DNA from 2 places in the Terrabacter sp. Soil810 genome. Region 1 is predicted to be linked to the other one. Evidence: predicted binding sites of a transcription regulator. Region 1 holds the regulator's gene; the other holds the start of a gene.
The links. The regulator LexA, encoded in region 1, represses DNA repair genes until DNA is damaged. The targets are predictions, from matches to a motif close to TCGAACANNTGTTCGA.
Positions count from the first base shown of each region.

Region 2: a site for LexA is predicted at 1,931-1,946, ahead of ASG96_RS11935 (DUF6504 family protein). Genes of this name have one in related genera too.

Region 1 covers NZ_LMSW01000012.1:276,594-292,037, reverse strand. Annotated here, with positions in the region: partial or broken gene ASG96_RS24695 (GAF domain-containing protein) at 1-652, shown strand, start outside; partial or broken gene ASG96_RS24690 (histidine kinase) at 976-1,098, shown strand; gene ASG96_RS16200 (alpha/beta hydrolase) at 1,797-3,587, opposite strand; gene ASG96_RS16195 (hypothetical protein) at 3,584-3,886, opposite strand; gene ASG96_RS16190 (LysM peptidoglycan-binding domain-containing protein) at 4,189-4,611, opposite strand; gene lexA (transcriptional repressor LexA) at 4,840-5,565, shown strand; gene ASG96_RS16180 (hypothetical protein) at 5,696-6,607, shown strand; gene ASG96_RS16175 (phosphotransferase) at 6,611-7,654, opposite strand; gene ASG96_RS16170 (Sir2 family NAD-dependent protein deacetylase) at 7,638-8,606, opposite strand; gene ASG96_RS16165 (AMP-binding protein) at 8,611-10,164, opposite strand; gene ASG96_RS16160 (acetyl-CoA acetyltransferase) at 10,282-11,472, shown strand; gene ASG96_RS16155 (LysR family transcriptional regulator) at 11,558-12,505, shown strand; gene ASG96_RS16150 (peroxidase-related enzyme) at 12,572-13,153, shown strand; gene ASG96_RS16145 (gamma-glutamyltransferase) at 13,150-14,673, shown strand; gene ASG96_RS24260 (hypothetical protein) at 14,878-15,330, shown strand.
Region 2 covers NZ_LMSW01000011.1:1,298,727-1,314,170, forward strand. Annotated here, with positions in the region: gene ASG96_RS11920 (methylenetetrahydrofolate reductase) at 1-88, shown strand, start outside; gene ASG96_RS11925 (hypothetical protein) at 141-656, opposite strand; gene ASG96_RS11930 (DUF4126 domain-containing protein) at 817-1,542, opposite strand; gene ASG96_RS11935 (DUF6504 family protein) at 2,122-2,574, shown strand; gene ASG96_RS11940 (SAV_6107 family HEPN domain-containing protein) at 2,606-3,058, shown strand; gene ASG96_RS11945 (DNA polymerase III subunit alpha) at 3,067-7,062, shown strand; gene ASG96_RS11950 (bifunctional 2-polyprenyl-6-hydroxyphenol methylase/3-demethylubiquinol 3-O-methyltransferase UbiG) at 7,126-7,890, shown strand; gene dinB (DNA polymerase IV) at 7,933-9,192, shown strand; gene ASG96_RS11960 (DUF3040 domain-containing protein) at 9,267-9,665, shown strand; gene ASG96_RS11965 (DUF456 domain-containing protein) at 9,786-10,274, opposite strand; gene ASG96_RS11970 (hypothetical protein) at 10,345-10,569, opposite strand; gene ASG96_RS11975 (type IIA DNA topoisomerase subunit B) at 10,977-13,109, shown strand; gene ASG96_RS11980 (MoxR family ATPase) at 13,524-14,543, shown strand; gene ASG96_RS11985 (DUF58 domain-containing protein) at 14,569-15,444, shown strand, end outside; gene ASG96_RS11990 (hypothetical protein) at 15,443-15,444, shown strand, end outside.

The DNA.
Region 1 (15,444 bases):
CGGCTACGACGTCCTGGGCAACGCGCCCGAACGCGAGCTCCAGGCGCTGGTCGACATCGCCGCCCAGGTCTGTGCGGTCCCCCGAGCGGCGATCAACCTCATCACCGCGACGCAGCAGCAGCAGATCGCCACCACCGGCTTCGCCGCCTCGATCTGTGCCCGCGAGGACTCGATGTGCGCGGCCGTGCTCGAGCACACCGACCGCGTCGTCGTGCCCGACGCGAGCCTCGACGCCAGGTTCCGCGAGAACCCCTTCGTGACAGGCATCCTCGGCACCGTCCGCTTCTACGCGTCGGCGCCGCTGACCACCCCTGAGGGTGTCATCATCGGCCGCCTCTGCGTCTTCGACTCTGAGCCGCGCGAGCTCGACGGGGCACAGGAGGAGGTCCTCGTCGCCATCGCCGAGCGTGTCGTCGACGTCCTCGAGCTGCGCCTGCGGACCCGCGAGCTGGAGGACTCGCTCGCCGCTCTCACCGAGACGAGGGACGAGCTCCACCGCTCCAACGAGGCGCTGTCGGTCTTCGCCGGCCAGGTGAACGTCGACCTGCGCACCCCCTTGACGGCGATCATGGCGAGCACCGAGATGCTCGGGCAGCAGCCGGCCGTCGCTGCCGACGAGCGGTCCGAACGTCTCGTCGCCACGGCCTTCCGCTCGGCGACGCGGATGGCGGGGATGATCGAGCAGATCCTCGCCCACGCCCGGGTCGGCGCCGAGCTGCACCGCACCGACACCGACCTGGGCGCCGTCCTCGCCTCGGTGTCGAGGACCTCGCACCGACGCTCACCGTCCGGCCGGCCACCGTCACGGCGGGCCCGCTGCCGACCCTGCCCGCCGACGGTCAGCAGCTCTACTCGGTGCTGCTCAACCTCGTCTCGAACGCCGCGAAGTACGCCCGTCCCGGGGTCGCGCCCCGCATCGAGATCACGTCGGTGCCTGTCCGGGACCGTTGGCACATCTAGGTCCGGGACCACGGGATCGGCATCTCCGTCGCCGACCGCGACCGGGTCTTCGGCCTCTTCGACCGGGTCGAGACGTCCGTCGACGGCAGCTGCATCGGCCTGGCCACCGTCAAACGCATCATCGAGGCCCACGGCGGCTCGATCGGCATCCGCTCGGCGGACGGCCCGGGGACCGACGTGTGGTTCGAGCTGCCGGCGGCCCTGACGGGCTCGACGGCGCTGCCTGACGGGACGCCGCGCCAGGGTGAGCGCGACGAGCGCGACGACGACGGCGATGGGCGCCCGCGGGTCCGTCACGAGCACCTGGAGCGCGATGGCGACGTAGGCCCCGAGCGCCGATCCGTCGTCGAGCGAGTCGCCGACGGCCACCGCGCCCGAGCGAGCGGCACTGTCGAGCAGGACCGCTCCCGCGAGGACCCCGACCTCCGCCAGCGACGCGAGAGCCGCCCAGCGCAACCTCCGCAGGCCCGACCGAGCCGACGACGCGACACGCGGCGGGCGGGTCGGCAGGAGGTGGCCGGTGTCGGCGACACCCACGGCCACACCCTCCTCGACGGGCGGTTGCAGACCGGGTCGGGACAGCGCCACCGCGAGCACGACCCCGAACCCCACGACCCCGAGCAGCGACGCGGGCGACAGGGCGGACAGTGCCCCGTCACCGGCGGCGCTCCCGCCGTCGGTGATCCAGCCGACCACGAGGTAGGGCAGCGTCTGCAGCAACGTCAGCCACCCGCACGCCCAGGCCACGAGACGGTCGCGCCGGGCGGCGGCCGTCCCGCGGCCGACGTCAGGGCCGGGCGGGTCCGGGCCGGAGCCGAACCAGCCGATGTCGGCGCTCACGGGACGAGCCTCGGCCAGCCCATCGGGTCGGTCCCCAGGCTCGGCCCGGTCGTGGTGCACGCGCGTTCGTCGGCGCCCTGGAAGACCCGCAGGTCAGGACGCCCCGCCGCGATCGCGACGAGGTTGCGGGCGCTGTCGGTGCCGGCGCGGAGGTAGTCGGAGTGGCCGGCCGAGGTACGGCCGCGGTCGACGAAGTCGGAGCGCGGGTGCAGCCAGTGGTTGCACCCGGTCCCGGACTGCTTCAGGGCGAAGGTCGACAGCCTGCTCGCCCCGGTGACGTCGGCCGGGGACGTGCCGTGCACCATCCAGCCGTAGCCGAAGACGTCGTCACCCACGGCTCCCAGGACGTTGAGGGACCCGGGCTTGAGTGTCGTGCGGGCCACGTCGGAGAACGGCAGGCCTGGCGCGCCGAAGACCGCGACGTCGTCGACGGCGCTCGTGCGCAGGGAGGCGAAGCCCGCCAGCGTCCCGCCGTAGGAGTGGGCCCAGACCGTCTGGTGGGCGGGCCGCTCGCGCGCCGCCTCCACGCCGGTGACGAAGTCGGCCAGCGCGCCGGCATTGTCACGGGCCAGCTTGGCGTTCAGGACGTTCCGGTCCACCGAGCTGACGATCTCGTGGACCTGTGGCGCGTCGTAGCCCATCCACGTCACGACCGCGACGTCCTCACCGGGCGCGAGGGCCCTCGCCTCGGACCGCATCCACACGAACGTGTCGTCGTAGCGGCGCAGGTCTGCGCCCACCATGGTCGACAGCCCACCGACGAAGGTCACGACGTGATCGGCACGGTCGACGTCTCCGACCGCCACGACCGCCTTGACGTCGAGGCCCGTCGCGTCGACCAGCAGGAGGCGTCGCGGACCTCCGTCGCCCCGCCCGAGGACGTCGCGCACCGCCTGCAGGGCCGCGAGGTGCTCGGCAGCGCGCGTCCGCTGGGCGGCGTTGCCCGGCGACGCCGAGCGCTGGGCCTCGCGCGCCCGGGCCGACGCGACCCGCTCCGCACGAGCGAGGAGGGCGAGGTTCGCCTCGTGGCGTGCGGCCGCCGGCACCCCGTCACGAGGTCCCACCCACTCGGGACGCTCGCGGAGGACCCGACGCCTCTCCTCGTCCGTGAGGGATCGCCACCAGGCGGCCGAGGCGAAGACCTGCGCACCGACACCGCCGGCCGCCGCGGGCGGAGGTGGCGGGGGTGGCGGGGGCGCCGACGGGGACGGCGTCTGCACCCCGGTCCCGATCGACCCGGTCGCGCCACGGGCGGAACACAGCAGGGCCCGCCACAGCTCCTCGTCGGTCTCGGAGGCTGCGCACCGGGCCTGTCTGAGGCAGGCGTGCACCTCGGCCCGCAGCAGCTCGTCGAGCCGGGCGCGGTGGGCCTCCCCAGCCGGGTCACCGAGGGACGCCCGCACGGGAAGGAAGAGGTGACCCTCGCCGTCGAGCCACGCCCCCTCGTCGGCAGCCCGCCGGTCGGCCCGGCCGAGGAGGTCGAGCGCCGACTGCAGACGTGCGGCGGCGTGCCCGACGGCGTGTGCGGTCGCGGCGATACTGCCCGCGAGCCGCCCGAGCCCGGCGACGACGAGCCCGTAGCGGTCGGCCGCGGCCGAGGAGGCGGCTCCGGACCACCGGGGAGCGGCCGAGCGACGCCACAGCACGAGCTCGGCCAGGCCGAGGACCCGGCGGCGGCGGTCCTCGAGCCGGCGACCCACCGCGAGCAGCGACTCCGGCCGGCACGCCCGGAGGTCGGCGACCGTGAACATGCCGGGTGCGCCCGCACCGGAGCCCGCCGAGCTCATGGGGGTCCACCGGTAGGCGACGGGACGACCTGCAGCGCAGCCCGCTCGACCGCGTCGTAGGTGTCGGTCGCTGCGGTGAGGCAGCGACCCAGCTCCTGCAGCTCCCAGCGCGACCCGGCCAGACGGACGTCCCAGGCGGCTGCCACCTGCGCCAGCCCCGCGGCGACGCGGCCGCCGGGAATCGCCCCGCCCAGGGGCCGCAGCTCCTCAGCGATCCCGAGCCGCCGCACCCGCTCCAACACCTCAGCGATCGAGGTGGCGTCATCGCGCAGTGCGGCGGTATCGACGTCGTAGCGCATCCCGTGCTCCCTTCCCGAGGGCCACCACGCTAGGTCGGGCCCGTGGGACCGCGAGCGCATCATCCACAGGGGTGCGGGCAGGCGGCGCGACCCGGGCGCCCTTGCCCCACAACGACGACCGGCACAGCAGAACGCCGCACCCCCTCCTCAGGGGTGCGGCGTCCGGGGCAGGAACGGCGGGGTCGAAGCGCCGCTACCGCCAGCCGCTGAAGGTGGAGCCAACGCGGCGGATCGGGTGGGGTCGGGCCGGGCGCAGCCGAGCACACGGCATACGTCATCGGCCGGCCCCGGGAGGGCTCGGGTCAGCGACCCGGGATGACGAGCTGTTGACCGGAGTGGATCGCGGTGGTGCTGAGTCCGTTGGCGATCTGCAGCTCGACGACGCCCTCGGACGTGGTCAGCTCGGGCAGCTCGCGGGCCGCGATGCCCGAGAGCGTCTGTCCCGAGCGGACCGTGATGGTGCGCGGCTCCCCCGTGGCCGACGCGAGCTGGCCGGCCAGGCCGACGCCGAGGACGGACACGACCGCTGCGACGAGGAGGGCCACGACGAGGCGACCGAACCGCGTCAACCGCATCGGCGGTTGGGTGGCGCGGGCCGTCCGGGCCGCCCGTGCTGCGTCGGGGCCGGTGGGGACCAGGACGAGGCGGGGCCGACCGGTCGCCTGCGACCGCGCGGGCTCCTCGGTGTGCGGCTGACGAACGACCTCGAGGACGATGGCGCTCATGGTGACCTCCCCTTGCTCCTGAACCGGCGAACACATGTTCGATAGAACGTCTGTACGAGTTGTAGCACGTATGTTCGATGAAGTCGAGACACGCATCGAACAGGTGTTTGGCAACTGTGTTCGAACTGCGTAGTCTTTCCTCACACCACAGACCTCACCAGCCACCACTGACACTGGCCCCACACCCGGCGTCACGAAGCGGCCTGACGAGCCGACGAAGGGGACACCATGGGCGTGACCGAGCTTCCCGATCGCGAGACCGGAGACGGTCTGACCGTCCGCCAGCGGCGGGTGCTCGAGGTCATCCGCAACTCCGTCGACCGTCGCGGCTACCCGCCGAGCATGCGCGAGATCGGCGACGCCGTCGGGCTCGCCAGCCCGTCGAGCGTCTCGCACCAGCTCAACGCGCTCGTCGCCAAGGGCTACCTGCGCCGCGACCCCAACCGGCCGCGGGCCCTCGAGGTCGTCTCCCCCGACGCCAAGGCCGAGGAGCTCGGCTACCGCGGCGGCGACGCCACCACACCGCGTCCGCGCGGCGACCACTACGACACCGAGACCGACTCGGGTGACGCCCGGCCCGAAGCGTCCTACGTCCCGGTGCTCGGCCAGATCGCCGCCGGTGTGCCGATCACCGCCGAGGAGGTCGTCGAGGACGTCTTCCCCCTGCCCAAGCAGCTCGTCGGCGAAGGCGACCTCTTCCTGCTCAAGGTGACCGGTGACTCGATGGTCGAGGCCGCCATCTGCGACGGCGACTGGGTCGTCGTGCGCCAGCAGCAGCACGCCGAGAACGGCGACGTGGTGGCCGCCATGCTCGACAACGAGGCGACGGTCAAGACGTTCAAGCGCACCGACGGTCACGTGTGGCTCATGCCGCACAACGCCGACTTCTCCCCCATCGACGGCGACCACGCGACGATCCTCGGCAAGGTCACGGCCGTCCTGCGCCGCATCTGACCCCTCCCCGCAGCCACCGACGACGTATGCCGTCGGCGCCCGTGTGCGCCGGCGGCATACGTCGTCCGGGAGGCGTATCGGACCGGGCGGCGACAGACTCTGACCCGTGAGTCCTGCGAAGGAGACCGCCATGGCACCCGGCCGTACCCGAGACGTCGTCTTCACCTACCGTTACCTCCGGGGAGCGATGATCGCGCTGCTCCTCATGCTGCTGCTCTCCGTCGGCTACCAGTGGTGGTGGGAGACCGACCACTCGTGCTGGCTCGGCTCGATCAGCGCCTACTACTACACGCCCGCGAGGACCGTCTTCGTCGGCTCGCTGTGCGCGCTCGGCGCGAGCCTCATCGCCTACAAGGGCCACTCACCCGAGGAGGACGTGCTGCTCAACTTCTCGGGCTTCATGGCCTTCGTCGTCGCCATGGTCCCGACGGTGCCTGACGGCCGGTGCGGTCCGAACGCGTACACCCAGAGCCCGGCCGAGATCGCCGCGGCCGTGCGCAACAACATCTGGTCGCTCGTCGTCGTCGCAGTCGTCGCGGCGGTCGTGGCCGCCTGGCTCAAGCGGGGCGCGCTGACCCGCGACCCCTCCGAGCGGCCCACGGTCCGCTCGGTGGTCGTCTCGGTGGTCTGCGGTCTCGTGCTGCTCGCAGAGCTGACCCTCTTCCTCGCGCTGCGCGACCGCTTCATCGCGCTGAGCCACGGCATCGCCGCGGGCACCATGGTGGCCGGGGTCATCGCCGTCATGGTCTTCAGCGCGCTGCGCGCCGAGGAGCGTCACCAGGGTGCGACCGGCGGCGGCGCGGCGCGGGGGATCGCCTACAAGCGCATCTACATCGCCATCGCGGTCGCGTTGGCCCTCGCTCTCGCGGTGACCGTGCTGGCGGCCCTCACGGTGAGCGGCTTCGACCACCTCATCCTCATCGCCGAGGTCATCATCATCGTGCTCTTCGCCACCTACTGGGGCGTGCAGACCAAGGAGCTGTGGGACCTGCGAGACGCCGAGGGTGCCGAGGCACGATCGGCCCGTTCGGTGGCCGAGTAGCCCTCAGGACAGGGGCGGTTCGTCGCCGAGCGCACCGAGCCACCACGTGCCGGAGTCGCCGTACTCAGCGGCCTCCGGCGGCGTCAGCGTCGCGGTGACCCGCAGCCACGACTCGGCACGCCCGAGCCGACCGAGCCGCAGCGCCGCCGGCAGGGCCGACCGGAGCGAGGTGACGGGGACGACGTCGCCCCAGACCTCGAGCGCCGCGTCGGCAACCCGTCTCAGCCGGGGGTCGTCGGGGGCTGCCTCGAACCGGTGGAGCAGCACGTTGAGCGGGACGAAGAGCGCGGACAGGGGGTGGGCGAGCACGGCGTCGCCGAAGTCGAAGAAGCGCATGCCACCCACCGTGGCGAAGACGTTGTTGGCGTGGAGGTCGTTGTGCACGAGGGTGTCGGCGAGGCCGAGCGCGGCGACCTCCTCACCCCAGACCGCCACGTCGGGCAGCAGGTCGCGTAGCCGCTGGGCGACGTCATCGGCCATCCGACGCGGGTCGTCCTGGGGCAGGGCCGTCAGGGACTCGACCCGCGCCTCCACGTAGGCCGCCGACTCGTCCGGGCGCAGCGTCGTGAGGCCCGCACCGACAAGGTCGGGCTCGTGGCCGACGAGGTCGCGCTGGAGGTGCATGGCCTCGGCCGAGACCCGGCACCAGGCGTCGACGTCGTCGTCGGCGACCGTCCGGGCCAGCACCGGCCCCTGGTCGGGCACGAGGTGCAGTCCGCGCTCGAGGTCGCCCGCGACGACCGGGACGACCCGGTGCGGTGCCAGGCGGTCCAGCACGACCAGCAGCGTCGCCTCGAAGGACTGGTGGTCGCAGTTCTGCTTGGCCCAGAAGGTGGCACCGTCGGAGGTCCCGGCGCGCCAGACCGTCGACCACGGGCGCTGGTGCACGGGCTCGAGCGAGACGAGATCGACGCCGAGCCCGCCCAGGACCCCTCCGACCCAGTCGCGCAGCTCGGCCTCGAACGCCGGGGACGTCCAGCGGACGGACGGGCCGGGCCCGGACCCGGGCAGGGTGGCATACCAAGGCTGCTCAGTGCCCGAGCGCATCACGCAGCTCCGTCAGGGTCGGGCCGAGGGGCGCGTGCAGGCGCAGGGTGGCCTCTGCGTCGCCGCGGGTGGCCGAGCGCGTGACGATCGCGACGGGCACGTCACGCTGGTGCGCGCGGCGGACGAAGCGGTAGCCGCTCATGACCGACAGCGACGAGCCGAGCACGAGGACCGCACCGGCCCCGTCGACGAGCGAGAAGCACCGCTCCACCACGGACTTCGGCACCGACTCGCCGAAGAAGACGACGTCGGGCTTGACCGTGTCGTTGCCGCAGACGAGGCAGCGCGGGGCGTGGAAGGACGCGACGAGAGCGTCGGCGAGCACGATGTCACCGTCGGGGCGCACCTGCTCCCCCCACTGCGAGCCGACGGCCTTCGCAGCCTCCGCGAAGCGCTCCCGGAAGCCCGGGTTGGCCTCGGTCATCCTCTCGTGCAAGCCGATTCGAGTGGCGTACTCACCACAGGTGAGGCAGACGGCGCGCTCGAGCGAGCCGTGCAGCTCGACGACGTCCGTCGCGCCCGACGCCTGGTGCAGCCCGTCGACGTTCTGGGTGATGATCGGCCCGACGTATCCCGCCCGCTGCAGGTCCGTGACGACGCGGTGGCCGTCGTTGGGCTCTGCGGCGTTGAACCGCTGCCAGCCGATGTAGCTGCGCGCCCAGTAGCGCCGTCGCGCCTCGCTCGACCCGGCGAACTCTCCGTACGTCATCGGCTCGACGCGACGTGTCCCGTCGGGCCCGCGGTAGTCGGGGATGCCCGACTCGGTCGACAGGCCTGCACCGGAGAGCACGACGACGCCGCCTCCGCTGACGAGGTCGACGAGGTCGTCGAAGGTGCCGAGGTCGTGCGTCTGCAGCGGCAGGGTGCGCGAGGTGGACAGCCGGGTCGTCGCCGTGACCGTGGCCGCGGATGTCGGCGTGCTCTGCGGGGGTATGCCGTTCGGCTGCTGCACCCGGTCAGCCTACGTCGGTCGACCGGGCCTCCCGGTCCCACGTCGCAGGGGTGACCGCACGGCGCCGGAGCTCGGCCTTGCGCACCTTGGCCGTGGGCGTCCGCGGCAGCCCCTCGACGAGCTCGATGTAGCGGGGTCGGGCAAAGCGTGGCAGCACGGCGTCGAGGCGGTGCACGAGCTCTGCGCAGTCGAGGTCGGCTCCCGGCTCGGGGACGACCGCGAGCATGACCTCGTCCTCGGTGCCGGCAGGCACGGACGGCACCGCGTAGGCGGCGACCTCGGCGACGCCCTCGAGTGCGGCCACGGCCGCCTCCACCTCGAACGAGGAGATGTTCTCGCCGCGACGACGGATGCAGTCCTTGGTGCGGTCGACGAACGTCACCCACCCGTCGCCGTCCATGACGCCTGAGTCACCGGTGTGGAACCAGAAGCTGCGCCAGGCCTCGACCGTCGCCTCCGGCAGCCCGTGGTAGCCGGTCATGAAGCCGAACGGAACCCGTGGGCGGACCATGATCTCGCCGACCGTCCCGCGCGGCACGGGCACGTCCGTCTCCGGGTCGCGCACCTCGACCTCGAACCACCGGTCGAGCACGAGCCCGGCCGAGCCGGGCCGCGACCGCCCCACCCGCCCGTAGAGCGGGATGTTGACCTCTGTCATGCCGTATGCCGACACGACCTCGCGCACACCGAACCGGTCTCTCCACTGCGCCTCGTGCGCCGGCGGGTTCGGGACGGGGCACACGATGCGCAGACCCAGCTCGTGGTCGTCGTCGCTCCGCGGCTGGGCCATGACGAACTCGGACATCGAGCCGAGCAGGTTGGAGACCGTGCACCGGTGCTCGCGGACGTCACGCGCCCACGCACTCGCACTGAAGCGCGGGCGCAGGACCGCGCCGGCGCCGGCGAGGATCGTGGCCCCGAGCTGCATGAAGAGCCCGTTGGCGTGGAAGAGCGGCATCGTCACGTAGTAGCGGTCGTCGTCTCTCAGACCCAGCCCCTCGATGCTGCCGACGCCGAAGAGCACGCAGTGCGCGTGCGGCATGACGACCCCCTTCGACGGGCCGGTGGTGCCGGAGGTGTACATGAGGCACGCCGTGTCAGCGGCGCGGGGCAGCGGTCCGTCCCACTCCGGCGCCGACCGCCAGCCCGAGAGGTCGACGGACGTGAGCCCGGCGTCCGGGCCCAGCGCCTCACGGACGGAACGGGCGCCGTCGTCGTCGGCCACGACGAACCGGGCCTCGCAGTCGACCAGCTGGTGCGCGAGGAACGCACCCTCGAGCGCGGTGTTGATGGGCACGATGACGGCGCCGAGGCGCCCGAGCCCCAGCCACGCACGGAGGAACTCCAGCCCGCTGGGAAGCAGCACCGCGACGGCGTCTCCGCGACGCACCCCGGCGGACGCGAGTCGGGACGCCACGCGGCGTGCGTCGCGGGCCGCGGCGGCATACGTCATCGAGCCCTCGCCGATGACGCGCACGAGCTCCCGGTCCCCGACCTCGGCGGCCTTCTCCTCGAGCGCGAGGGGCAGCACCCAGCGCGTCACGTCGTCATCGACCATGCCTGCCAGACAACCATTTCCGTCCCGGCGACCACGTGTGCCGCGGCGACACCACGAGCGTCCTCGTGTGGCCGCTCACCCCACGCCCCGCGTGGATGCCGTCGTTAGCGTGGCCGCATGAGCCTGCGAGACACCTTCGGCACCGACGTCCTCCTCACGGGATGGGGGCACACCCGCTTCGGCCGTCTCGACGACGAGTCCCTCGAGAGCCTCGTCGTCCGCGCCGCCAGCGAGGCCCTGGGGTGCGCCGGCATCGAGCCGGGCCAGGTCGACGAGGTCGTGCTCGGCACGTTCAACTCCGGCATGTGGCCGCTCGCCTTCGCATCGTCGCTCGCGCTCCAGGTCAGCGACCACCTCGCCCACGTCCCCGCGACCCGTGTCGAGAACGCGTGCGCGTCGGGCTCGGCCGCCGTTCACCAGGGCGTGAAGTCGCTGCTCGCCGGCACGGCTCGGACCGTGCTCGTCATCGGCGCCGAGAAGATGACGCACGCCTCGGCGGAGGTCGTGGGGGCCGCACTCCTCGGCGCCGACTACGAGCTGGCCGGTCGGGCCTCGACGACGGGGTTCGCGGGGCTCTTCGCCGACGTCGCCCGGCACTACGAGAAGCGGTACGGCCCGGTCGGCGACGCGCTCGGCTCCATCGCCGCGAAGAACCACCAGAACGGCGTCCTCAACCCGTACGCCCAGCTGCGCAAGGACCTCGGCGAGGACTTCTGCCGGACCGTCTCGGACCGCAACCCCGTCGTGGCCGAGCCGCTGCGCCGCACCGACTGCTCGCCCGTCTCCGACGGCGCGGCGGCCCTCGTGCTCTCGACGGTCCCGACCGGCGGGCGTGTCGACCCGGTGCGCCTCGCCGGCTTCGGCCACGCCAACGACTTCCTGCCCGCGTCCAAGCGTGACCCGCTCGCGTTCGCCGGGACCGTGGCCGCCTGGCAGCGCGCCATGGAGATGTCCGGCACGTCGCTCGACGACCTCGACCTCGACCTCGTCGAGCTCCACGACTGCTTCACCATCGCCGAGCTCGTCCTCTACGAGGCCATCGGCCTCGCGCCACGCGGTCAGGGCGCCCGGCTGCTCGACGACGGCACGGTGGCCCGAAACGGCCGGCTGCCCGTCAACCTCTCGGGTGGGCTCAAGTCGAAGGGGCACCCGGTCGGTGCGACCGGGGTGTCCCAGCACGTGCTCGCGGCGATGCAGCTCTCGGGGACGGCGGGGCCGATGCAGCTCGAGGGGGCGCGGCGGGCTGCCGTGCACAACATGGGCGGGCTCGCCGTGGCCAACTACGTCAGCGTCCTCGAGTCGGTCTAGGCGCCGACGGCCCCCCGCGCGGGCGAAGCCGCGCCTGCGCGCACAGAATCTCACGTCTTCCATAATCTTCGGTTATGATCAGGACATGATCGATGCTGCCGGCCTGCGGGTCATGAAGGCCATTGCCGACGAGGGAAGCTTCACGAGCGCCGCCAACGCACTCGGCTTCACCCAGCCGGCCATCTCGCAGATGGTCCGGCGCCTCGAGCAGCGCACCGGGACCGTCCTCGTCGAGCGCTACGGCCGCCAGGTCCGCCTCACCGAAGCCGGTCAGGTGCTGGCGCGCCACGCCGTCGGCGTCCTCGCCGCGCTCGATGCCGCCGAGGAGGAGATCACCGCGATCGCCGGCCTGCGCGCCGGGCGCGTCCGCCTCCAGGCCTTCCCCAGCTCGTCGGCCACGCTCGTGCCCCGCACGCTCGCCATCCTCAAGGCCCGTCACCCCGACATCACCGTCACCTTCACCGAGGCCGAGCCACCGGAGTCCCTCGCGGCCCTGCGCAACGGCGACTGCGACGTGGCCGTGGCCTTCGCCTACGAGGGCGGCGACCTCGGCGAGCTCGAGGAGGACCTGTCGCTCCTCGTGACCCGCCGCCTCATGGACGACGAGGTGCGTCTCGTCGTCCCCGGCGCCCACCCGCACGCCGGCGACCCGGCCGCGTCGCTGGCCGACTTCTCGGACGAGGAGTGGATCGCCGGCTGCCCCCGATGCCGCGGCCACCTGCTGTCGCTCGCCGACACCGCCGGCTTCCGGCCCAACGTCGCCTTCGAGACCGAGGACTACGTCGCCCAGCTCGGCCTCGTCACCGCGGGTCTCGGCGTCGCGCTCGTGCCCGACCTGATCCTCAACGCCGCCAAGCACGACGAGGTCGCCACCCTGCCGCTCTCCCCCGCGTCGCGCCGCCAGATCCTCGCCGTGACCACCCCCGACCTGCAGCGCGTGCCCGCCGTCGCCGCTGCCCTCGACGCGCTGTGCGAGGCCGCCGGCGCCGACCCGAAGGCCTCCACCGCCGAGCTCGTCGGCGCCAAGGCCTGACGGCTGGGTCGCCGCGTGAGGGCGCGCCACGGGCGCTCGGCCCCCACGCGGCATACGGTGGGCCTCATGGGTGACCGTGAGCGCATCTCGTACCTGGCCGTGCCCGAGCGCGACGACGTCCCGGAGGGCGTGAGCCGCCTCTGGGACAAGGCACAGGAGACCGTCGGCTTCGTGCCCAACGTCTTTCGCGCCCAGGCGGTCAACGGCGAACAGTTCCTCGCGTGGTGGGGCTACTTCAACCTCCTCGTCAACAAGGAGGGGCACCTGAGCAACGCCGACCGCGAGCTGCTGGCCGTCGTCGTCAGCAGCGTCAACCGGTGCACGTACTGCGAGGTGAGCCACGGCGCAGCCCTCCGTGAGCACACCGGAGACCCCGTGACCGCCGACCTCGTCGCCTCGAACTGGCGGCAGGCAGGGCTTCCCCACCGTGAGTACGCGATGGCCTCCTACGCCGAGAAGCTGACTCTCCATCCCGCCGAGGTCACCGAGGCCGACCTCGGCCCACTGCGAGCCGCGGGACTCGACGACCACCAGGTGGTCGAGCTCGTCCAGGTCGTCGGGATGTTCAACCTCACCAACCGGGTGTCGACGGCGCTGGGGCTCGTGCCGAACTCGGAGTACCACTCGAGCGGCAGAGCGACCTCATGAGCCGTGTGGCGCTCGCCGCTCCGGGTCCGGCGGCTCTGCAGGCCGGGCTCGAGGTGGCAGCCGAGGGCGGAAACGCCGTCGATGCGGCAATCGCCGCGTCCCTGGCGGCCATGAGCACCGAGCCCGGGGTCGTCAGCCTGATGGGTGGCGCCTTCGTCAACGTGTGGCTCGCCGGCGACGACCCCGTCGTCATCGACGGCAACGTCGAGATGCCCGGCCGGGGACTGGACCGGTCGGCCTTCGGCCACGGCGTTCGGCAGGTCCCCACCGACTACGGCGGCGGGGTGACGATCGGTGCGGGACACGCTGCGGTCGCGAACTCCGGTGCCGTGCAAGCACTCTCAGCCGCCAGGGACCGCTTCGGGAAGGTGCCGTGGCGGCGGCTCGTGGAGCCGTCGGCCCGGACCTGTCGCGACGGATACCGGGTCGGCGCGGCCGCCGCTCTCTATCTCGGTATCGTCCGCGACACGCTCTTCGGCCACGACCCCGAGGCCCACGCCCTCGTGACAGGAGCCGACGGCGGACCGCTCGAGCCCGGCGAGACCTCCCTCAACGTCGACCTCGCCGACATCTTGGACCTACTTGCGGCACAAGGGGTGTCGCTCTTCACGACCGGCGCCGTCGGGCGCGTTCTCGTCGAGGACATGGCCGCGAACGGTGGGTTGATCACGATGGCCGACCTCACGGCATACGAGGCCGTCGTTCGTGCACCCACGATGCGGACCGTCGGCTCCTGGCACATCGCCCTCAACCCGCCGCCCTCCGTGGGCGGCCCGATGCTCGCGGCCATGCTCGGCCAGCTGGCGCGGCACGAGGACTGGACGTGGGCCGAGGTCATCGAGATCCAGCGCCGGGTCCTCGCCTACCGCCTCTCCGTCCACGACAGGTCCCGCGACCTCGACGCCGACGGCCACGCCCTCCTCGAGGCGGTGGAGCGACACGGGCTGGCGGGGCTTCCCACCTCGGCGTCCACCGCTCACGTCTCCGCCGTGGACGAGCACGGGAACGCATGTGCCATCACGATGTCGTGCGGATACGGCGCCGGCATGGTGATCCCCGGCACCGGCATCCTGCTCAACAACGCCCTGGGCGAGCCGGAGCTCAACCGGCTCGGCATCCACGCCGTGTCCCCCGGCACGCGGCTCGCCTCGAACATGGCCCCGACCACCGGCCGCAGCTCCTCGGGCACCGCGCTCGCCGTCGGCTCACCCGGTGCGGACCGGATCACGACGGCGCTCATGCAGGTGCTCGGACGCGGACTCCTTCGCGGCGACGACCTCCAGCACTCGATCGACGCCCCGCGCTTGCACGTGCGGTTCATGGACGATGGGTCCCCACGCGTCGAGCACGAGCCGTCGGACGACATCGCGGCCGCGGTCGAGGCGAGCGGACTCCCGTCGCACCGCTTCCCAGGTCCGCACATGTACTTCGGTGGGGTGGGCGCAGCGGTGCTGGGTCCGGACGGGCTGGTGGCCGCCGGGGACGCGAGACGGGACGGGTCGGTGGGGGTCTCCTCCTGACCGGTGCGGTCGCCATCGCCACCAAACTCGGTGCGGACGTGGGCGTGTCGTGCGATCCTCGTCGCACCCGGACGGTCAGAGGGCCGACGGAGACTCGGGGGCACGGCCATCAGCGACGGCGACGAACCAGCTTGCTCCGCAGGCTGCTCGGCTGGGTGCTGGGCGGCGTCGTCCTCCTGTCCGTCGCGACACCTGCCTCGGCTCATGCCCGGCTGGAGGAGCGACACGGATGCCGTCTCGGGCACGTTCACCTTGTCGGTGGGAGCACCGAGCACGGTGAGCGGCGCGGCTCCGTCCGCACAGAATGACCTCGCCGCTGGCTTTCACCGTCACCGCGACTGGGCCGGACGGCACGAGCACGGCGAAGGTGACGGTCACCAGCTCGTGGACCGTGTCGTCGTCACGCAGGCGACCTATCGCACCTCGACCCGCGAGTGGCGCGTCGTCGGGACGGCGACCGGCCCGCCGCCGGATCTCGTGACCGCGCGCCTCGGGGCAGCCGACACCCTCATCGGGTCGGCCGCCGTCGACACCACGGGCGCATGGTCCGTGCGCATCAAGGGTTCACCCGCCGGACCCGACGCGTCGGGCACGGTGACCGCGACATCGACACGAGGCGCCACGGTCAGCGCCGTCCCCGTGCAGGTGACCCCCTGACCGTCCGCCCCGAGCTCCAGGTTCTGCCCTGCTCGTGGCCCGACGGCTCGTGGGGGCAGGCGCGGGACGCGAGGTCGCGATCCGGGTATCTCCATGACGGTGCGCCGCGCCGCC
Region 2 (15,444 bases), on a different contig from region 1:
CCGCCTGCTCGACGAGGGCGCGCCCGGCATCCACTTCATCACGATGAACCGCTCGTCGGCGACGCTCGAGGTCTTCGGCAACCTCTGACCCGAGGTCGGGCCGGGGCCGCCTGCGGATCAGTCGGCATCTGGTGGTGTCGTCAGGTCGTGGCGGACGGGGTGGCAGAGCTGCCCGGCGTCGAGGTGGACCCACCTTGCTGGCCCTGGGGGCCGTCGCCGTCGTGGTCACCGCCGCGGCCGCCGGGACCACCCGATCCGCCCGGTCCACCCTCTTGGAGGGCCGTCACGGCGAAGGAAGCGTCGACCTGCACCGTGATGTGGGTGCCGTCGGTGCGCACCATGTGGGCCTCGTAGACGCCGTCCGAGTCGGTCTCGACGCGCTCGATCGTCGCGGTCGGCTCCTTGGCCTTGGCGGCTGCCGTCACCTTGGCGGCGGTGTCACCCGTGAGGAGCTTCTCGTCGGAGCGCATCGGCTTGCTCGGGTCGGTGTTGCCGTTGCCGTTGCCCGTGCCCTCGCCGAGCTGTCCGTGGGTGCCGCTGGTCGAGGTGGCCGTGCTGCCCGTCTCGTCCGCGCTGGCGAGGGCGGCCCCGCCGAGCGCGAGCGCCGACGCGGCCACGATGCCGGCGCCTGCCAGCGCGATGGTCTTGTTCCTCATGCGTTCCACTCCTTCGATGGGCTGGCCTCGTGCCAGCTGTGTCCACCGTCGGCAACGGCACTGTGTCCCCGCCGTCGTCAGGGTGGGGAGGCCCTGTGAGGGGTCCGCAGACCTGTGGGGGCCACGTCCCGGGGACGTCCGGGCTCACCGGAACGGCCGGTCAGGTCTCCTGGTCGAAGGGTCGCTCGAGACGCTCGTCGTCCCGGGCCGGCGACGGCGGTGGTGGCGCCGCGGTCCCGCGGCGCTCCCGGCGCTCGGGGGGCTCGGGGGGCTCGGGGGGCTCGGGGGGCACGGCGATGCCCACGCGTTCGCCCCACGCGTCATAGCGACGCTTGTAGCGGCGGATGCGACCGGCCAGCTTGTAGACGAGGAAGGCGCCGAGCACGAGGAAGAGCAGGGCGATGGCCGCGGCCCACCACGGGTGGGCGATGGCGAGAGCCGTGACGCCGGTGACCGTGACGTCCTCGGTGGTGCTGACGAGGATGTTGCTCGCCGGCTCGGGCGAGGTGTTGACCGCGGCGCGCAGACCGGCCTTGATGCCGTGCGAGATGAGAGCCGTGACGCCGCCGGTGGCCGCGCCGATCGCGGCGTCGAGGCTCGCCGTCTCGTGGCCGATGAGGTAGCCGATCGTCGCCCCGACCGCCGGCCGGACGACCGTGTGCACCGAGTCCCAGGCGGAGTCGATGTAGGGGATCTTGTCGGCGAACATCTCGAGCACGAAGAGGATCCCGGCGCCGACGAGCACGTCGGTGCGTGCCAGGGCGTTCGGGATCTGGCTCAGGTGGAAGACCTTGTCCGCGAGCCCGAGGACGAGCACGACCGCGTACGCGTTGATTCCGCTGCCCCACCCGGTGGTGAAGGCCATGGGGATGAGCTCGGCGCCCACGACGCTCCTTCGGTCGCGCGCCGGTCGCGGATGCGCCGGTGCGGCTGTGGCCCGGCCGGTCGGCCGAGCCCAGGTCCAACGTCCCTGACGCTCCCGTATTCCCGGGGGCGGCGCAACGGGGCGCGCTGCCCCGGACACCGGGGCAGCGGAACGGGCCCGATCCGTGAGCGGACGGGACCCCTGCACCCCTCCGTTCGCGGACCGAACCCGCAGCCCCACTCTGCAGGCGACCATGACGGGACGACCTGAGCACGGCTACTCAGATCGGTCCGGAGTGGGACGGAACGGGCAGGCGCCGGCAGCCCCGGGGCGCCGGCCCGAGAGGACGTCCGAGTGGCTCGCGGACCGTCTTGACAGGCTGTCGGCGGCAGGGGTTAGGCTTCGAGTATCGAACAGGTGTTCGAACGTCGTTCTCCCGGTGAGTGCTCGGAGGTGAGGTTCGAGCCGGTGTCCGAGTCAGTCAGGTTGTCAGTCAGGTTGTCAGTTCAAGTCGTCGGTTGGTGTCGGACTGCTCGTGTGGGGCGCGGGTGGTCCGGGTCGTGATGTCGGCCTCGACGTGTCCGAGGGAGACGTGTCGTGGTGCGTAGGTTCAGTGACGCCGTGCAGGTGAGAGTGCGCGAGCGGGAACAGCAGGAACAGCAGGAGCGGTCCGTGGTGGGCCGGCCGGGTGACTCGGCCAACAGACCCGCCCGCTCGGCCGGGCCCTCGGGACCCTCAGAGCCTTCGGGGCCCTCCGAGGACGGCGGGTACCTCGAACCACCGCCCGAGGCGTTCATCTGGCGCGGTCGCCTCTACGTCGTGCGTGGCGTCCTCGCCCAGTGGCGCGAGCGGCGGGCCTGGTGGCACGACGCGCTCGAGGCCGACGAGGCGCAGGTGCATCCCGGCGAGACGCTCGTCGCCGCTGCGAGCGAGCAGCACGTCTGGCGCGTCGAGGCGAGCCCGGGCTGGTCGTTCGCGCCCGGGGTCTACGACCTCGCCCACGACGAGTCCCCGCGCGGCGACCGGTGGTCGCTCGTCCGGGTCGCCGACTGAGCCCATGAGACGAGAGAGGAGAGGAACCACCATGACTGCAGCCCACCACGTGCGCCGTCCGCCCATCTCGGTCGCCGTGCTCGACCTGCTCGAGCGAGGTCGCGCGACCCTCGAGGCCGCCTGCCGCACGAGCGACGCGTCCGAGCGCTACCGCGACGCCCACCTCGGGGCCCTGCGCGCCGCCGCGGCCCTCGTTGCCTCCCGCACCGTCCCGTCGCCGCGTTCGCGACCGCGCAGCGTGTGGCAGGTGCTGCCCGGGGTGGCCCCGGAGCTGGGGGAGTGGGCGGCCTTCTTCGCGGCCTGCTCGGCCCACCGGTCGGTCATCGACCGCGGCGGTCACATCAGTGCACGCGAGTCCGACGACCTGCTGCGCCAGGCCGAGATGTTCCTCGAGATCGTCCAGGACCTCCTCGGCGTCCCGGCGACGATCCCGCTGCCGCAGTCGATCACCCCCGTCTCGAGGAGCCGGGCGAGCGGGGCGTGACGACCGGTATGACCACGACCACCACCATCACCAGCGGCCTCACCGGCGGCATCGCCGGCGGCACCGAGAGCTTCGTGCACCTGCACGTCGCGTCCGGGTACTCCATGCGCTACGGCACGGCCAAGCCGCACCAGCTCGTCGAGCGCGCCGCAGCGTTCGGGCAGCCCGCTCTCGCCCTGACCGACCGCGACGGGCTCTACGGCGCCGTGAAGTTCGTCCGTTCCTGCATGGAGCACGACGTCGCGCCGATCCTCGGTGTCGACCTCGCCCTCGGACCCGAGCAGCCCGAGCGCCGGCGCGGACGCCCCGCGCGCACCCCGGTGCGCGGTGGCGCCCTCGTCGACCCGCGGCTCCCGCGTGTCACCGTGCTGGCCCGGGGCAGCAGCACCGGTCTCGCCCCGGGCGCGGGGTGGGCGGCGCTCTGCCGTCTCGTCACCGCGACCCACCTGCGCGGCGAGCGCGGCAACCCCGTCACGACCGCAAGCCTCGTCGCCGAGCACGCGCGCCTGCTGCCCACCCCGCCCGTCGCCGAGGACGACCGACCCGACGGACGAGGCGGACGGCATACGCCGTCGGTGACGGACGGTGGGCCCTCCCGGCTCGTCGTGCTCCTCGGACCCGACTCCGACGTCGGCCGAGCCGTGCTCGCCAAGCGACGCGACCACGCCAGGGCGGCGCTCGAGCGCTGGGTCGCGCTGCTACCGCGCGGCGCCGTCGTCGTCGAGGTCGTGTGCCACGGCGGACCCGAGCACCAGCCCGGCAGCCTCGGACAGGCCGGACGCATGCTCGCGCTCGCCCGCGAGGTCGGCGTGCCGAGCGTCATCACGGCCGCGGTACGCCACACCGACCCGCAGGACGCCGCCATCGTCGACGTCCTCGACGCCGCCCGCCGGCTCGTCGCGCTCGACGCGCGCCACCTCGACCGCGTCACGACGGCAGGGCACCTCTCGCCGACACCCCTCATGCACGCGCTCGCCCTCGACGTCGTCCAGGTCTCGGGGCCGGGGCTCGTCGGCGGCGGGTCGCTCGCCCGCGAGCAGGCACGCGAGCTGCTCGCCCGCACGACGGCGCTCGCCGCCGAGTGCGTCCAGGACCCACGGGCCGACCTCGGCATCGGCTCGGTCCACCTGCCCGAGCCCGGCGTCCTCGGCATCCGGCCCGGCACCAACCCGCACCGCGTCCTCGCGCGCCGGTGCCGCGAGTCGATCGCGACCCGCTATCCAGGTCGCACCGAGGACGAGCTCGGCGCCGTCAGCGACCGGCTCGAGGACGAGCTCGGCGTCATCGAGACCCTCGGCTACGCGACGTACTTCCTCACCGTCGCGCAGGTCTGCGACCTCATCCGCGAGATGGGGGTGCGGGTCGCGGCCCGCGGGTCGGGGGCCGGGTCGCTCGTCAACTACCTCCTCGGCATCTCCGGCGTCGACCCGATGCGACACGGGCTGCTCATGGAGCGCTTCTGCTCACCGCTGCGGGCCGAGCTGCCCGACATCGACATCGACGTCGAGTCGGCCCGGCGCACCGAGATCTACGAGCGCATCCTCGACCACTTCGGCGGCGACCGCGTCACGTGCGTCTCGATGATGGACACCTACCGGGTGCGCCACGCGATCCGCGACGCCGGGGCCGCGCTCGGACTGCCGCCGCCCGAGATCGACGCCATGGCCAAGGCCTTCCCGCACATCGCCGCCCGCAACGTGCGCAACGCCCTGGCCGAGCTGCCTGAGCTCCGGGCGAGCGGCCTCGACGTGCCACGCCTGCAGCTGATGTTCGACATCGTGGAGCGCCTCGACGGCCTGCCCCGGCACATCGCGCTGCACCCGTGCGGAGTCGTGCTGTCCGACTCCGTCCTGCTCGACCGCACGCCCGTCGAGGCGAGCTGGCTCGGCTTCCCGATGAGCCAGTTCGACAAGGACGACGTCGAGGAGATGGGGCTGCTCAAGCTCGACGTCCTCGGCATCCGGATGCAGTCGGCGATGGCCCACGCCGTCGTCGAGGTCGAGCGTGTCGACGGCGACCACATCGACCTCGACGACGAGTCGCAGGTGCCCTTCGACGACGAGCCGACCTTCGAGCTCGTCCGCTCGACGAAGACCCTCGGCTGCTTCCAGATCGAGAGTCCCGGGCAGCGCGAGCTCATCGGCAAGTTCGGGCCGCGCACCTTCGACGACCTCATCATCGACATCTCGCTCTTCCGCCCGGGTCCGGTCAAGAGCGACATGATCATCCCGTTCCTCAACGCGAGGCAGGGCTGGAAGGACCCGTCCTACCTCCACCCGTCGCTCGTCCCGGCGCTCGAGGAGACCGAGGGCGTCGTCGTCTTCCACGAGCAGGTGCTCATGATCGTCGCCGAGACGACCGGCGTGACCCTCGCCCAGGCCGACGAGGTGCGTCGCGCGCTCGGCACACCCGACGGGCAGAAGCGCATCGAGGCGTGGTGGCGACCCGCCGCCCGCGACCGCGGCTACGCGCCCGAGGTCGCCGACAAGATCTGGGAGGTCCTCAAGGCGTTCGCGTCGTTCGGCTTCTGCAAGGCGCACGCCGCGGCGTTCGCGCTGCCGACCTACCAGTCGGCCTGGCTCAAGACGCACCACCCGGCGGCCTTCCTCGCCGGGGTGCTGACCCACGACCCCGGCATGTACCCCAAGCGCCTCATCCTCGACGACGCCCGCACCTTCGGCATCGCGATCCTCGGTCTCGACGTCAACGTCTCGACCGGCGCCTACCGTTTCGAACGCACCGACGACGGCGGGGAGGCCATCCGCCTCTCGCTCGCCGACGTCCACGGCATCAGCGAGGCCGAGGTGGCGCAGATCGTCGCGGGCCAGCCCTACTCCAGCCTCTCCGACTTCTGGCAGCGTGCCCACGTGTCACGACCCGTCGCCGAGAAGCTCGTGCTCGCCGGGGGGTTCGACTCGCTGCACGACATCGACCTCGGTGGCCCGTCCCGTCTCGACGAGAGCGGGGCCGGGGTCGTGGGTCGTGCCCGCGGCGGCCTCGGCCGTCGCGGCCGGGTCACCCGGCGCGACCTGCTGCTCCACGTCGCCGAGCTCGACCGATGGTCCTCCTCGCAGCGGTCGTCGCGCCGGTCCTCCCATCGGGTCTCGGCCGCGAGCCGGTCGTCGGGACCGGCCGGGTCACGCGGGCGGGTCACGTCCGTCTCGGCCACGGGAGACATCCGGGCCCTCGCCGCGGCCCAGTCGCAGGCCTCCGCCGGGGCTCCCGAGCAGATCGCGACCCAGCTGACGCTCGACCTCGGCGACACGCCACGCCTCACCGCGACGAGCGGCCTGCCCGAGATGACCGGTCCGGAGCGCGTCCGCGCCGAGCTCGAGGTGCTCGGCCTCGACGCGAGCGGCCACGTCGTCGACTTCTACCGCCCGCTGCTCGACGCGCTCGGCGTGACCCGGGCGCGCGACCTGCTCTCCGGACGCAGTGGCCGCGAGGTCCTCGTCGCCGGGGTCAAGGTCGCCACCCAGACCCCGCCGATCCGCACCGGACGCCGCGTCGTGTTCCTCACGCTCGACGACGCCACCGGCCCGGCCGACCTCACCTTCTTCGAGGACGTCCAGGGCCCGTATGCCGCCACCGTCTTCCACTCGTGGCTGCTGCTCTGCCGCGGTCTCGTGCGACGCACCGGCCCGCGCGGCGTCTCCATCCGGGCCACCGGTGCGTGGGAGCTCTCGGCCCTGCAGGACGCGTGGACCTCCGGAGGCGTCACCGCCGTCCGCGACGCGCTCGAGGCCGCCGACCGGTCGGCATGGGAGCGCGCCACCGCGCTCGCCGGACCGGACGGGACGGGCGGCGGGGTCGGTGAGGGACCGGACGGCCGGCGGGTGCTCGTCCACGCCTCGGGGTTCAAGCAGTCGCCCTATGCCGACATCAAGCCGGCGGGAGACGACGTCAGGGGACCGCGAGGCACGAGCGGGCTCGTGCCCGGCGAGACCGTGGGCGGCCCGCCACGCAAGCTGTGGCACGCGAGTCCGGGAAGCTCGGGGCACTAGGGTGATGACGCACACGAACCACACGCGGCACCACGCGTACCACGTTCCCAGACGGAGGATCCCGTGCCCGACGAGCAGCGCCCCCAGCGACGTGGAGGGGTCCGGCCGTCGGCCGTCGTCTCGGCCGTGGGCCGGATCGCCGACGAGTGCTCGCAGCGGCTCGGCCGTCCGCTCGAGGTGCTCGACCTCGGGGGCGGCACGGGCGGTGTCGCCGTCCCGCTCGCCGAGGCCGGTCACCGCGTCATCGTCGTCGACCCCAGCCCCGACGCGCTCGCGTCGCTGGCCCGCCGGGCCCGTGAGGCCGGCATCGTCGACCGCATCACCGCGGTCCAGGGCGACGGCGACTCCCTCGAATCCGTCCTCGCCGGTCGTCGCGTCGACCTCGCCTGCTGCCACGGCACACTCGAGTTCGTCGACGACCCCGCCGCCACGCTCCACGCCGTCGCGCAGGTGCTGGGGGAGGGCGGTGTCCTGTCGCTGCTCGTCTCCGGCCGGCTGTCCGTCGTCTTCGCCAAGGCCATCGCCGGCGAGTTCGGCCAGGCCCGGGCGGCGCTCGTCGACCCGTCCGGCCGCTGGGGGAGCACCGACCCGCTGCCGCGCCGCTTCGACGTCGAGCAGCTCGAGACACTCCTCGCCGACGCCGGCTTCACCGACGTCCGGGTGCGCGGCACCAACATCCTCGGCCACCTCGTCCCGGCCTCGCTCATCGACTCCGAGGCCGACCGCGTCGCCCTGGCCGAGCTCGACGAGCTGCTCGTCACCGGACCGGGGCGCGAGTTCCTCCGGACCCTCGGCAATGCCCTCCACGTCGTCGCGCGCCGCGACTGACCGCGCCCTCGTGAGCGCGTCGACCCGTCCGGCGGGCCGACGATGAGCCGCCGCCAGTTCACCGCGCCGACCAGGGCGGGCTCCGAGCCGCCCGACGACTCCGGGTGCACCGTCCTGCACGTCGACATGGACGCCTTCTACGCGTCCGCCTCGCTCATCTCGCGTCCCGAGCTGCGGGGCCGGCCCGTCATCATCGGTGGCGCGAGCGGGCGGTCCGTCGTGCTGTCGGCCACCTACGAGGCGCGCGCCTTCGGCGTCACCTCGGCCATGCCGATGGCTCGGGCCCAGCGGCTGTGCCCGCAGGCGGTCATCATCGAGCCCGACCACCGCCGCTACGCCGCCATCTCCGAAGCCGTCATGGCGACCTTCGCGATGATCACCGACAGCGTCGAGCCCCTCTCCCTCGACGAGGCCTTCCTCGACGTCTCCGGGGCCGTACGCCGACTGGGCCGCCCGACGCAGATCGCCGAGCAGCTGCGCGACACCATCGCCGACGAGCAGGGCATCACCTGCTCCGTGGGGGTGGCCCCGACGAAGTTCGTCGCCAAGCTCGCCTCCAACCTCGCCAAGCCCGACGGGCTCATCGTCGTGCCGCGCGAGGAGGTCGTCTCGTTCCTGCACCAGCTGCCCGTCGGCGCGATCTGGGGCGTCGGCGACAAGACCGAGGAGCACCTGCACCGCCTGGGCCTGCGCACCGTCGCCGATCTCGCGCACACGCCCGTCGAGACGCTCCAGCGTGCCCTCGGCGACGTCGCCGGCCGGAGCCTGCACGACCTCGCGTGGGGCCGTGACCCGCGGTCCGTCGTGCCCGAGCGGCGTGAGAAGTCGATCGGTGCCGACGAGACCTTCGCCCACGACATCGACGACCCCGTACGCATCCACCGTGAGCTGCTGCGCCTCGCCGACCGCACCGCGGCCCGCGCCCGCTCCGCCGGGATGACGGGGCGCACCGTCTCGATCAAGGTGCGCTTCGCCGACTTCACGACGATCACCCGCGCCAAGACCCTGCGCCACCACACGGACGTCTCCCGCGACATCTTCGCGACGGCCCGCGAGCTCTACGACCGCCTCGGACTCCAGCGCGCCCGCATCCGGCTCGTCGGGGTCCGCCTCGAAGGGCTCGTCCCGTCGGCCGTCGCGCCCATCCAGGCCACCCTCGACGAGCCCGAACACGGGTGGCGCGAGGCCGACCGCGCGGTCGACCGGGCGAGCGCCAGATTCGGTGCCGGATCGGTGCGTCCAGCATCACTGATGCCCGACCGGCCCTCGGGTTCCCAACGCGAGCGGCGAGACATATCCTGAAGGAAAGAAGTCCGCGTCGGCCGTTTCCGACATACGATTCGGGCACAGTCGATTTCGCACCAGGGAGGTGCCGGGTGGCACTCTCGGAACACGAGGAAGCACTCCTCCAGCAGATGGAGGAAGCCCTCTACGCCGAAGACCCTCGATTCGCATCGCGGATCGAGAAGACGAAGTCGCGCGGTCTCGGTCGCGGACGGCTCGTCGCCGGCGTCGTAGCCGCGGTCATCGGACTCGCCCTCGTGGTCTTCTCAGCGATGAGCAGCAGCATCTGGCTCGGTGCGGTCGGCTTCGCGATCATGGTCGCCGGCATCGTCTACGCCATCACTCCGTCGAAGACGAAGCTCGCCGCCGTCGCCAACGACGGCACCACCAAGCCGCGGGCCGGCAAGGCCAAGGCCGCGTCCGCCAAGCAGGCCACCTTCATGGAGCGCCTCGAGGAGCGGTGGGAGAAGCGCCGCCGCGACCAGTGGTGACGCGCCCCTGACGACACGGCGCACACCGGTGCAGCGCACACATCACACTGACGGATACCGTCGGGGTCCTGCGTCGTGTCAGGAGCGCGTGAGGGGCGTGCGTCGCCGGGCGACCTGCACTCAGGGCCGGGTGACGTAGACCCCGACACCCCAGGTCGCGATCATGGCGAACGCCGTCGCGAGCTCGATGCCCATGTTGAGGGCGACCGCGCGGATGGCCTGCGTCGTCGCGTGCCAGGCCGGTGCGTGCCCCCGGTGCTTGACCAGCTCGAGGACGTAGATCGTGAGGACGAAGCCGAGCGGGCCACCCACGACGGGCACGACGAAGAAGCCCACCACCGCGACGACCAGCGCCACGGCGACGATGACCCCGTCGACCCCTGCGGTCTTCATCCGGCGCCCCGGGACGGTGTACTGCGCGACGAGGCCCACGGCATACAACAGGGTCGAGATGCCGAGGACGAGCCAACCCGGCCCGTCCTGACGCTCCATCGCCCACACGAGCGTCGCACCCCACACCAGCAGCAGCCCCGGAAGCACCGGGACGACGATGCCGACGGTGCCCACGAGCATCGCGAGGAGAACGAGGACGTTCGTCGCGGTGATCACGGGGCAGCCGTCGGCGGCGTTCGGATCAGGATGGGGTCAGGAAGGGCCGGGTCGGAGATCGCCTCTGGGCTCAGCGTTCGTCCACGGGAGCGGATCCCGGGATCTCGGTGAGTCGTTCCGTCTCGTCGCGGATGTCGAGAGCCTTGTCCTTCAGCGCCGGGAGGTGCTCCCGACCGTGGTGCGCGCAGAAGAGCAGCTCTCCGCCGGAAACGAGGCGGGCGCGGATGTAGGCCTGGGCCCCACATCGGTCGCAGCGGTCAGCAGCAGTCAGTTCGGGTGCCAGTGCTGTCGTCATCGTATTTCGCCTCTTTCCTCCCTCGGGGGTCCCCCGGAGGGAAACCCTGCCATGTACCTACGACGCCCGATCGGTCCATCCGGTGGACCTCTCGCGCTTCGTGGACGTTCCAACAGTGAATCACGTCGAAACCTTCCCGATGACGAGGCTCGGTGATTGAGACGCCCGGCGGGTCGACATCGTTACGTGTCAGTGATTCGCCGCGCCCCGCAGATACGGATTGGCACACCTCGCGCCGGTGGGGCGCGCGGGGCTGTCGGGGCCCGTGTCCGGGTCGTCCGTGAGGTCGGTCACCCGAGGCCCAGCGAGCCTCCCGGGAGCCGTCGGCGGCGGTGGCTAGGCTTCCCCTGCCAGCCCTCCACAGCCCGACCGCTGGCCGCTCACCGACCGAAAGAGAACGACACACCGTGGCCTCCGCCTCACGACCCGCTCCCTCCGGCAACGGCGACTACACCGCCCGCCACCTCCAGGTCCTCGAGGGCCTCGAGGCCGTGCGCAAGCGCCCCGGCATGTACATCGGCTCGACCGACCAGCGCGGCCTCATGCACTGCCTCTGGGAGATCATCGACAACGCGGTCGACGAGGCCCTCGCCGGCGTGTGCACCGACATCGAGGTCATCCTCGGCGGAGACGGGTCCATCGAGGTCCGCGACAACGGCCGAGGCATCCCCGTCGACATCGAGCCGCGCACCGGTCTGTCCGGCGTGGAGGTCGTGTTCACCAAGCTGCACGCGGGCGGCAAGTTCGGTGGCGCCTCGTACGCCGCCACCGGTGGGCTCCACGGCGTCGGCGCCTCCGTCGTCAACGCGCTGTCCGCGCGGCTCGACGTGGCCGTCGACCGGGTCGGCAAGACGTACGGCATGAGCTTCCGACGGGGCGAGCCCGGCACGTTCGGCGACCGGACGTCCGTGCACTCGCCCGACTCGGAGTTCACGCCCTACGAGAAGAAGAGCGCGCTGCCCGTCGTCGGCAAGGCCAAGCGGGGCGTCACGGGCTCCCGCGTGCGCTTCTGGCCCGACCGCCAGATCTTCCTCAAGGACGCCGAGCTCGACTACGACGCCATCCTCGGCCGGGCCCGGCAGACCTCGTTCCTCGTGCCCGGGCTGCGCCTCGTCATCCGCGACGAGCGACGGCTCAAGGGCACGCCCGGCGAGGACGGCCCGGTCGAGGAGGTCTTCCAGCACGACGGCGGCATCACCGACTTCGTCGAGTTCCTCGCGCCCGACACCCCGATCACCGACGTCTGGCGCCTCGAGGGCTCCGGCACCTTCACCGAGACGGTCCCGGTCCTCGACGTCAACGGCCACATGACCCCGACCGAGCTCGAGCGCGAGTGCGCCGTCGAGGTCGCGCTGCGCTGGGGCCAGGGCTACGACACGAAGGTCCAGTCCTTCGTCAACATCATCACGACGCCCAAGGGCGGCACGCACGTCACCGGCTTCGAGCAGTCGATCGTCAAGGTCTTCCGCAAGCAGCTGGAGCTCAACGCGCGGCGCCTCAAGGTCGGCAACGACAAGCCCGAGAAGGACGACATCCTCGCCGGCATGACCGCCGTCGTGACGGTGCGCCTGGCCGAGCCGCAGTTCGAGGGCCAGACCAAGGAGGTGCTCGGCACCAACGCCGTGCGCGCCATCGTGGCCAAGGTCGTCGAGAAGGAGCTGACCGACCGCCTCACGTCGACCAAGCGCGGCGACAAGGCGCAGGCGTCGCTCCTCCTCGAGAAGGTGGTCTCCGAGATGAAGTCGCGCATCAGCGCCCGGCTGCACAAGGAGACCCAGCGTCGCAAGAACGCCCTCGAGAGCTCGACGCTCCCGTCCAAGCTGCGCGACTGCCGGACCACCGACGTCGAGCGCTCCGAGCTGTTCATCGTCGAGGGCGACTCGGCGATGGGCACCGCCAAGGAGGCGCGCAACTCCGAGTTCCAGGCGTTGCTTCCGATCCGCGGCAAGATCCTCAACGTCCAGAAGGCGTCGGTCTCCGACATGCTCAAGAACGCCGAGTGCGCCTCGATCATCCAGGTGATCGGTGCCGGCTCGGGCCGCAGCTTCGACCTCGGCGCCGCACGCTACGGCAAGGTCATCATCATGACCGACGCCGACGTCGACGGGGCCCACATCCGCACCCTGCTGCTGACGCTCTTCTTCCGCTACATGCGTCCGCTGGTCGACGCCGGTCGGGTCTACGCGGCCATGCCCCCGCTGCACCGGCTCGAGGTCATCAACGCCGGCGCGAAGAAGAACGAGCTGATCTACACCTTCAACGAGCCGGAGATGCGCCGCACCCTGGCCCGTCTCGAGAAGTCGGGCAAGAAGATCAAGCAGCCGATGCAGCGCTACAAGGGCCTCGGCGAGATGGACGCCGACCAGCTCGCCGACACGACGATGGACCCGCGCCAACGCACCCTGCGCAAGGTGACGATGCGAGACCTCGAGGCCGCCGAGCGCGTCTTCGAGCTGCTCATGGGCAACGAGGTCGCGCCGCGCAAGGACTTCATCATCGAGTCCGCGGCCGAGGTCGACCGCGAGCGCATCGACGCCTGACGGGCCGTTCGAGGCCCCCGGAGTGTCCGCGGGGTGACGGGACCACCCGCGCGGCACAGCCAGCCGTGCTTACGATGTGTCCCTGCCGGCGCGACTCCCTCCGCCGGTACGCGTCGAGCAAGGGAATCGATGGTGGGCAACGTCAACGCCGAGGAGTCGGTCGCCGGCGAACACTCCGGCACGCGCGAGGATCCGGGCGCCCGGCCCGACGCGCCCCGTGCCGTCCCGACGGACGGGGTCGACGGCCATACCTTCACCGTCGCGCTCCCCGGCCCCGCCGCCGAGTCCGCCGAGTCCGCCGAGTCCGCCGAGTCCGCCCCCTTCGCGGTCCCGGACGACGCCGTGGTCCCTGACGAGCCGGACCAGCTCTCCGGCTCTCCGGCGGCGCCGGACGAGGACGTCGCCGTCGCCGGCATCGACACGGCCCCCGACCGCACCGCCCCGGCCCCGGCGCGCTACCTGACGCCGGACGAGCTGCACTGGGCCGGTGAGACCATCGAGGCCATCTCGACCGCGTTCGCCTCGAAGGTCGTCGGCCAGGCGCGGTTGCAGGAGACCCTGCTCATCGCCCTGCTGACGGGTGGCCACGTGCTCCTCGAGAGCGTCCCGGGCCTGGCCAAGACGACCGCGGCCCAGACGATCGCGCAGGCCGTGGGCGGGAAGTTCCACCGCATCCAGTGCACCCCCGACCTGCTGCCCAGCGACATCGTCGGCACGCAGGTCTACAACCAGCACTCCGGCACGTTCGAGACCCAGCTCGGTCCCGTGCACGCCAACTTCGTCCTGCTCGACGAGATCAACCGCAGCAGCGCCAAGACGCAGTCGGCCATGCTCGAGGCGATGCAGGAGCGCCAGACCTCGATCGGCGACAAGAGCTACGCCCTGCCCGACCCCTTCCTCGTCCTCGCGACCCAGAACCCCATCGAGCAGGAGGGCACCTACCCGCTGCCCGAGGCACAGATGGACCGCTTCATGCTCAAGGACGTCCTCGACTACCCGTCGCCGGCCGAGGAGGCGGAGGTGCTGCGGCGCATCGACTCCGGCATCTTCCTCACCGCCTCCGAGCCGGTCGTGTCCGTCGCCGACGTCAAGCGGCTGCAGGCGCTCGTGGGCCGGGTCTACATTGACCCCGCCATCATCAACTACGTCGTCGGCATCGGCTACGTCACGCGGCACCCGCGCGACTACATCGAGCCGCGCCTCGCCGGCTACGTCGACTTCGGGGCGAGCCCGCGGGCGAGCATCGCCTTCACGAGCGCCGCCCGCGCGCGTGCGCTCGTCGACGGCCGCAACCACGTCGTCCCCGACGACGTCAAGGCGCTGACGCACCGGGTGCTGCGGCACCGCGTCACGCTCGGCTTCGAGGCCGCGGCCGACGAGGTGGCCGTCGAGAGCATCATCGACGCGATGGTCAACGGGATCCGCACGCCCTGACCAGGGCACCGGACGAGGACTCGACATGACGACGACGCTGCTGACGAGGGTGAAGAGCAAGCTCTTCGTCCACGCGCGCCGCAAGTCACGCAGCCTGCTCGAGGGGGAGTACGCCTCCGTCTTCCACGGCCGCAGCCTCGACTACGACGACCTGCGCGACTACGTCCCGGGTGACGAGGTGCGCGACATCGACTGGCGCGCCACGGCCCGCAACCAGTCGCCCCTCGTCAAGCGCTACGTCGCGAGCCGCAAGCAGAACCTCATGCTCGTCGTCGACACCGGTCGCGGGATGGCGGCCACGACCCGCAGCGGAGAGCCGAAGAAGTCCGTGGCCATCGCGACGGCCGGTCTCGTCGGCTACCTCGCTCAGCGTCACGGCGACCTCGTCGGGCTCGTGCGCGGCACCGCCGGCTCGACCGTCGCGCACGACCTGCGTGGCTCCGAGGCGCACCTCGAGCTGCTCCTGCGCGCCGTCGACGCCGCGACCGTCCTCGACGGCGACCAGAGCAACCTCGCGACGCAGCTGCGCTGGATCGTGCGCAACGTCCGCCGCCGTCTCGTGCTGCTCGTCGTCGCCGACGACAAGGAGCTCGACCCGGCGCTCGACGAGCTGCTGCGCCGGCTCCACGTCCAGCACGAGATCCTCTGGGTCACGGTCGAGGACGCCGACCCGACCGCCATCGACGGCGACCGGACGGCATACGACGTCGCCGACACCTACACCCTGCCGACGTTGGTCCGGCTCGACCCTCGGGTGCGGGCCGCGTACGCCGCCTCCGTCGCCGACCGGGTGCGGCGCACGTCCGAGCTGCTCGACCGGCGCGGCATCAACCACGCCCGCCTCGGATCGTCCGACGAGGTCGTCGCGACGGTCTTCGCCCTGCTCGAGAGGCAGCGCCGT